DNA from 2 places in the Rhizobium sp. NZLR11 genome. Region 1 is predicted to be linked to the other one. Evidence: riboswitches for the same ligand, from Rfam matches in the RefSeq annotation. Region 1 holds a riboswitch; the other holds the start of a gene.
The links. A riboswitch is a leader RNA that binds a small molecule or an ion and turns the genes downstream of it on or off. The one in region 1 is predicted to bind FMN.
Positions count from the first base shown of each region.

Region 2: linked by a shared signal. The riboswitch ahead of HJB83_RS30845 (6,7-dimethyl-8-ribityllumazine synthase) and the one ahead of HJB83_RS07935 (DMT family transporter) in region 1 are both predicted to bind FMN.

Region 1 covers NZ_JABDWD010000003.1:342,017-345,420, forward strand. The annotation lists gene lon (endopeptidase La) at 1-870, shown strand, start outside; gene hupB (DNA-binding protein HupB) at 1,076-1,351, shown strand; FMN riboswitch at 1,489-1,643, shown strand; gene HJB83_RS07935 (DMT family transporter) at 1,735-2,634, shown strand; gene HJB83_RS07940 (aldo/keto reductase) at 2,845-3,404, opposite strand, start outside.
Region 2 covers NZ_JABDWD010000029.1:20,305-23,708, forward strand. The annotation lists gene HJB83_RS30835 (DUF1194 domain-containing protein) at 1-441, shown strand, start outside; gene HJB83_RS30840 (VOC family protein) at 599-1,288, opposite strand; gene HJB83_RS30845 (6,7-dimethyl-8-ribityllumazine synthase) at 1,449-1,883, opposite strand; FMN riboswitch at 1,960-2,102, opposite strand; gene HJB83_RS30850 (SRPBCC domain-containing protein) at 2,518-2,964, shown strand; gene HJB83_RS30855 (GCG_CRPN prefix-to-repeats domain-containing protein) at 3,149-3,404, shown strand, end outside.

The DNA.
Region 1 (3,404 bases):
GCGTTGCAGCCGGAAGAATTCTCGGTCAACGACGACGCCCTGATGTCCATCAGCCAGCACTACACCCGTGAAGCCGGCGTCCGCAACTTCGAGCGCGAACTGATGAAGCTTGCCCGCAAGGCGGTCACCGAGATCATCAAGGGCAAGACGAAGTCCGTGCATGTGACGGCTGCCAACATCTCCGACTATCTGGGCGTCCCGCGCTTCCGCCACGGCGAAGCCGAGGGCGAGGATCAGGTCGGCGTTGTCACAGGTCTTGCCTGGACGGAGGTCGGCGGCGAGTTGCTGACCATCGAAGGCGTGATGATGCCGGGCAAGGGCCGCATGACGGTCACCGGCAATCTGAAGGAAGTCATGAAGGAATCGATCTCGGCGGCGGCCTCCTATGTCCGCTCGCGCGCTGTCGATTTCGGCATCGAGCCACCGCGCTTCGACAAGAGCGACATCCACGTACACGTGCCGGAAGGCGCGACGCCGAAGGATGGCCCCTCGGCCGGCGTCGCCATGGCGACCGCGATCGTCTCGATCATGACCGGTATCCCGGTGAACAGGCACGTGGCCATGACCGGTGAGATCACCCTTCGCGGTCGTATTCTGCCGATCGGCGGTCTCAAGGAAAAGCTGCTCGCAGCCCTTCGCGGCGGCATCAAGAAGGTGCTGATTCCGGAGGAGAACGCCAAGGATCTGGCGGAGATTCCGGATAACGTGAAGAACAGCATGGAGATCATCCCGGTATCCCGCATGGGCGAGGTGATCAAGCATGCGCTGATCCGGCGGCCGGAGCCGATCGAATGGGACGGCACGGTGGAAACGCCGGTCATCGCATCGGTCGAAGGCCTCGACGAGACGGGCGCAACCATAGCGCATTGAGTGGCCTCGGCCACATTTATGCCCCATTGGCTGAAAACTCGGAAAAAGGCTGGCGAAAACGCCAGCCTTTTTTGTGAAAACGTCATGTAGACGCTTGCTTTTCCTTGATTTGCAGGGCTTTTGGGTTCCCGGCGGGCCTGATGATACCTATTCGGCGCCTAGCTTATATTGAGTCGTTTCGTACCATTTAGAAAGGGGTGGAAACATGAACAAGAATGAACTCGTGTCCGCAGTCGCCGAAAAGGCAGGACTGACGAAGTCTGACGCGGCTTCCGCTGTTGACGCGGTTTTCGACGTTGTCCAGGGTGAACTCAAGAACAAGGGCGACATCCGCCTTGCAGGGTTCGGCAGCTTCACCGTTTCTCATCGTGCCGCATCGAAGGGCCGCAACCCGTCGACGGGCGCTGAGGTAGACATTCCGGCTCGCAACGTGCCGAAGTTCACGCCCGGCAAGGGCCTGAAGGACGCCGTCAACGGCTGATCTGAGATTATCCGCCAGCCGTAAACGAGACCGGCTGTGCAGGATTTGGAAAGGGGTTCGGCTTTGCCGGACCCCTTTTGCTTTGCTGGGCCCTTGCTTTCGTGGCTTGCCGCCATGCGGGCTTTGATCTACGACATTTCTGTTCTCAGGGCGGGGTGAAACTCCCCACCGGCGGTATGGGTTTCGGCCTGAGCCCGCGAGCGCCGCCTTCCGCGCCAATGCTGGGGGAGGGTCAGCAGATCCGGTGCGAATCCGGAGCCGACGGTTAAAGTCCGGATGGAAGAGAATGAGTGTCGGCCGTGCGAAGGGCGGGGTGTCCTGCGTCGCCTGTTCGTGGCTCATGCGTCCTGATTTATGTTGGTCCCTGGTTTTGGATGAAAGACATGAGTCAGAATTCTCTTGCGGTCGAGCCGTCCCGCGCCATTGTCGGTGCACTCTGGATGGTCCTTGCCGGCATCGCCTTTTCGCTTCTCAACGTCGTCACCCAATGGCTGACGATGAAGCTTGCCTTTCCCTCGGCCTCGGCAGCCTTCTGGCAATATGGCTTCGCCTTCCTGTTTTCGCTGCCGTTCCTGCGCAGGCTCGGCCTGGCGGCGATGCGCACGCACTATCCCTGGCGTCACCTGGCGCGCGTCGTGCTTGCCGCGCTCGGGGTCGAGGCCTGGGTCGCCGGCCTTGCCGCGGTGCCGATCTGGCAGGCGATCGCGCTGGTGATGACCTCGCCGTTCTTCATCATTCTCGGCGCCCGGCTCTTCCTGGGTGAGCGCGTCGGTCCGGCCCGCTGGGCGGCGACCGCAGCCGGTTTCACCGGCGCGATGATCATCCTGCAGCCATGGTCGGACGGCTTTGGCTGGGCAGCACTCTTGCCGGTGCTTTCGGCACTGCTCTGGGGCGCCTCGTCGCTGATCACCAAGAGCCTGACGGGCATCGAACGACCGGAGACGATCACCGTCTGGCTGCTCGTTCTGCTGACGCCGATAAACGGAGGGCTGGCGCTTGCGGCAGGCTTTGCAGTGCCGACGGGTGCAACACTTGCCTTGTTCCTGCTGGCGGGGCTGCTGACCGCCGCAGCGCAGTATTTCCTGACGCTTGCCTATGCCGCAGCGGATGCCGCCTACATTCAACCTTTCGACGATCTGAAGCTGCCGCTGAATGTGCTGGCCGGCTGGCTGTTCTTCGGTTATGCGCCGGCCGGCTACCTCTGGCTAGGCGCAGTGCTCATCCTTTCCGCCTCACTCTTCATCATGCGAAACGAGATGCGCAAAGAGCGGAAACCCGCCTGAGGTACCCTAACCTTCTCCCCCGGAAAACGGGGAAAAGGGGAGGTGCCATGCTAGATGTGGGCAGGGAACCGAGTGGTTGCGGCACATCCCCTTCGTCTCGTTTACGAGGGACGGGCCGAAACCCGTGGCTCGACCCCGGCCGGTGGCGGCAGCCGGATGAGGGCCTGACTCGACCTGCCGCAGCCCTGACAAAATAGCGACGCTCCAACCCTACCAGCGCTGATGCACATGCGGCGCGATCAGCCGCGTGTAGATCTCGCGTGTTGCCGCCATGACACCGGCCGTAAGGGGCGCCAGATCGGCTGCGGCCGCATTGGTTTTGGCCTGTTCGGCATTGCGGGCGCCGGGGATGACGACGGTGACGGCTTCAGCCATCAGGATCCAGCGCAGCGCAAAGGCCGCCATGGTGGCGCCCTGAGGCACCAGCTTGCGCACCTCTTCCACCGCTTGCAGGCCGACCTCGAAGGGCACGCCGGCAAAAGTCTCGCCGACATCGAAGGCTTCGCCGTTGCGGTTGAAATTGCGATGGTCGTCGCTGGCAAATTGGGTGTCCCGGGTGATCTTGCCGGAGAGAAGGCCGCTGGCCAGCGGCACGCGGGCAATGATCGCCACGTTCCTGCGGCGCGCTTCCTGGAAGAACAGGTGGTCGGGACGCTGGCGGAAGATATTGTAGATGATCTGGATGCTGACGACGCCAGGATATTCGATCGCCTTCAGCCCGTCTTCGACCTTTTCGACGCTGACGCCGTAACCCTTGATCTTGCCGGCCG
Region 2 (3,404 bases), on a different contig from region 1:
GCCACGCAGCGGCGTACATCGATCTCCACCGCGATCGCCCAAGGCGCCAGCATGATCGTTTCCAGTCCGTTTCCGTCCAGACGACAGGTGATCGATGTGTCGGGCGATGGCCCGAACAATTCCGGAAATCCAGTCATATCCGCCCGCGACAAGGCGGTGGAAGCAGGCATGATCATCAATGGCCTTGCCATTATGCTGCGGCCCTCCGATGCGCCGAACGGGCTCGACACATATTATGCGGATTGCGTGATCGGCGGCCCCGGCGCCTTCGTGCTGCCGGTCCGCAACATCGAGGATTTCGCCGTTGCCGTGCGCCGCAAGCTGGTGCTGGAGATCAGCGGGTTTTCCCCGCCGGCAACGGTGCAGAGAATCACCGGCGCCGAGACCGGGGTCGACTGCCTGGTTGGCGAGAAACAGTGGCGGGATTTTTTCGAGCGGTGACGGCGGGCGCGTGCGCCGACGCCGAATGAATGCACGGAGCAGCGTTGGAGGTGTCCTTCGAGGCTACTGGCCTTCCTCCTGCGCACCTCAGGGAGGTGCGCAGGAGGAAGGCATGCCTCAACAAGGGCTGTTTGAGTTCGCCGGAAAAGACCGCTGCCTATAGCGGCAGCTCTCGGCCAGACTGTTCACTGACCATGTAGTCGGCGTACCAGTCCGGCCAGCCCTCGTCGTGCTTGCCGCCGTTTCGCTTTTCGTGTTCGCCGTGGGCGGTCGCCGCGCGGCGCAGCGCTGATGCAAGGTCGCTCGAGGTCGCAAAGGCTGTCTCGTCGGCGTCGATGCGTCCCGCCAATCGCGTGGTGACCTCCTGGAATAGCCAGCCATTGCCATCGGGATCCTTGAACGAGGCGAAGGAGCGATAGCTGCGGTTTTCGGGATCTCGGCCGGCGATGCGCAGCCGTCCGAAGAGATAGGGCTCGTCCTTGCCGGCATAGACGCCGGCAGCGTCGTGGAACACGTCGCTGACCTCGACGCCGCGAGCGATAAGATCGCGGCGGGCGGCCTCGATGTCGGAGACGATAAGGTAGAGCCCCTGGGCGGAGCCAGGTGGCGCGGCGGTGACGTTCTCGCCGAAGATGATCGCGCAGCCGGAGCCGGGCGGGGTAAACTGGAGCACCCGGAAATCGGCATCATTGGCGAAGTCGGCGTCGAGCCGCCAGCCCAGGCTGTCGTAGAAACGTTTGGCGCGATCGACGTCGGAAACGGGGATGACGACCACCTCGAGCTTGGTGTCGACGGGCCGTGTTCGCGAATTTTCGATAGGGGTTTCACTGCGCATTGCATTGCTCATCTTCAGCTCCTTAAGGTTTGGGACGCATTAAGAATGGCGATACATGTCGGGGGTGAGTGGATCACAGCGCGGCGAGGGCGTCGAATCAATTATTCTGTCGGAATTGACCTGATGAAGACGGCGGGATCGGTCCCGCCGCCCCGGTTCGGGGGGAGCCGCCTTACGCGGCAAGAGCGGCGCGTGTCTTCCCGATTGTGAGCGCGGCCTTTGCGGCCTCCCGCCCTTTCTCGACGAAATGCGCGCGGTAGATCTGCTTATGGTGCTCGGTTTCCTGATACTGATGCGGCGTCAGCGAAACCGAAAGCACCGGCACGCCGGTATCCATGCCGGCGCGCATCAGCCCGTCGACCACCGCCTGAGCGACGAATTCGTGGCGGTAAATTCCGCCGTCGACGACGAAAGCCGCGGCAATGACGGCGCCATAACGTCCGCTTGCGGCCAGATCGCGGGAAAGCAGCGGCATCTCGAATGCGCCGGGAACATCGAACACATCGACCTGTTCGGGCGGCACGAGCTGATAGAAGCCGTCAAGGGCGCGGTCGACGATGTCGGCGTGCCAGCTGGCTTTGATAAAGGCGTAGCGGGTGGGTGTCATGGTAATCTCCTTTGGCGAACAGACACATCACCCAAGGCGATCACGAACGTCCCCGACAGCCGCAAGGGCTGGGAACGTGCGTTCTCTTTCATCCGGACTATGACCGTCGGCTCAGGCATCTCACCTGATCTGCTGACCCTTCCGAGGAAGGCGCTCGCGGGCTCGCAATCGAAACTGCATACCGCCGGTAGGGACTTTCACCCCGCCCTGAGAACGGCCGGGACAATAGGGGGAAGACGAAGGGCTGGCAATAGGGCGAAATGCTTGCATCGCGGAGGCGGGGATGGGGTGAGGCGATCGCCACCTAGCTGGCTGCACCCCCCAGAGAGCCTTGTCCTGAGGTGCGCCGCAGAGGCCCCGAAGGACGCGGCGGGTGCGCGGATGCTAGATGAAGGCAGGGAGCAGCGTTGCGGCGAGTGCTTCGAGGCTCCGCCCCACGGGCTACGCGCCTCAGCATGAGGGACGTTGGAGGATGCCGCGCCGGTGCCGGGCGACGGGGGCGGCGTGGCCCGACCACCCTTGCTGATCGGGTACTTCCGCCTACATGCTCACGCGAGGACACCCACGTCAAAACAGCATGACCCGCTGATCCCGCCCGCGGCGAGGCAGGCCATGACAACTATCGGAGAGCGTGATGCCAGAATCTTTCGTCGTTCACCGCGAGGCGCATATTGCGGCGCCGCCGGCCGCAGTGTTTGCGCTGATGACCGACCCGCAGAAGATCCTGCGCTGGATGGGGACGGAGGCAGAGGTCGAGCCGCAGCCGGGCGGGCTCTATCTTGTCAACGTCACCGGTGCCCGCTTTGCGCGCGGCTCGTTTCGCGAGGTGGTGCCGGTTCATCGCCTTGCCTACAGCTTCGGCTGGGACGGCAGCGAGGTGGTGCCGCCGGGGTCGAGCCTCGTCGAGATCGACCTGATCGAGCAGGGGGGCGGAACACTGCTGCGACTGACGCATAGCGGCCTACCGAGCGCCGATCAATGCGCCGGGCATGCGGAAGGCTGGGCGCATTACCTTGGGCGGCTGACCGAGGTCGCCGCCGGGCGTGACCCGGGTCCCGACGCATTTTACGGCAGGACATGAACGGTTTTTGCGGGCCGGTGGATGGCCCTGAAGCGCCTGCCCTTGCGGGAAAACCAGCTGGCCGGCGCTGCGATGAGCGGTCCGAAATCGCTTCTTTTTCTCCCGCAAACATGAACGTGAAGTTCATCTCCAGTTCAATTTGGCGGCCCTAGGGTGGGAACGGCTGGATGAATTGGAGTTTTCGATGAAGGCACTTTCTATCGCGGCTGCCTTGCTCGCTGGCAGCCTCTCGGTCGGCACAGCTGAGGCGATGCCGATGGGGACAATCAATGTCCAGAGCAATGTCACGAAGGTCGACTATGCGTGCGGCCGCGGCTGGCATCTGACCCGCTGGGGCGAATGCCGGCCAAACTGGCGACGCCCGCCGCCGGTGGCCTTTTACGGCGGTCCGCCCCGCTGGGGCTGGGAGCGGCGTCACCGGGATTGGGATGGTCCGCGCT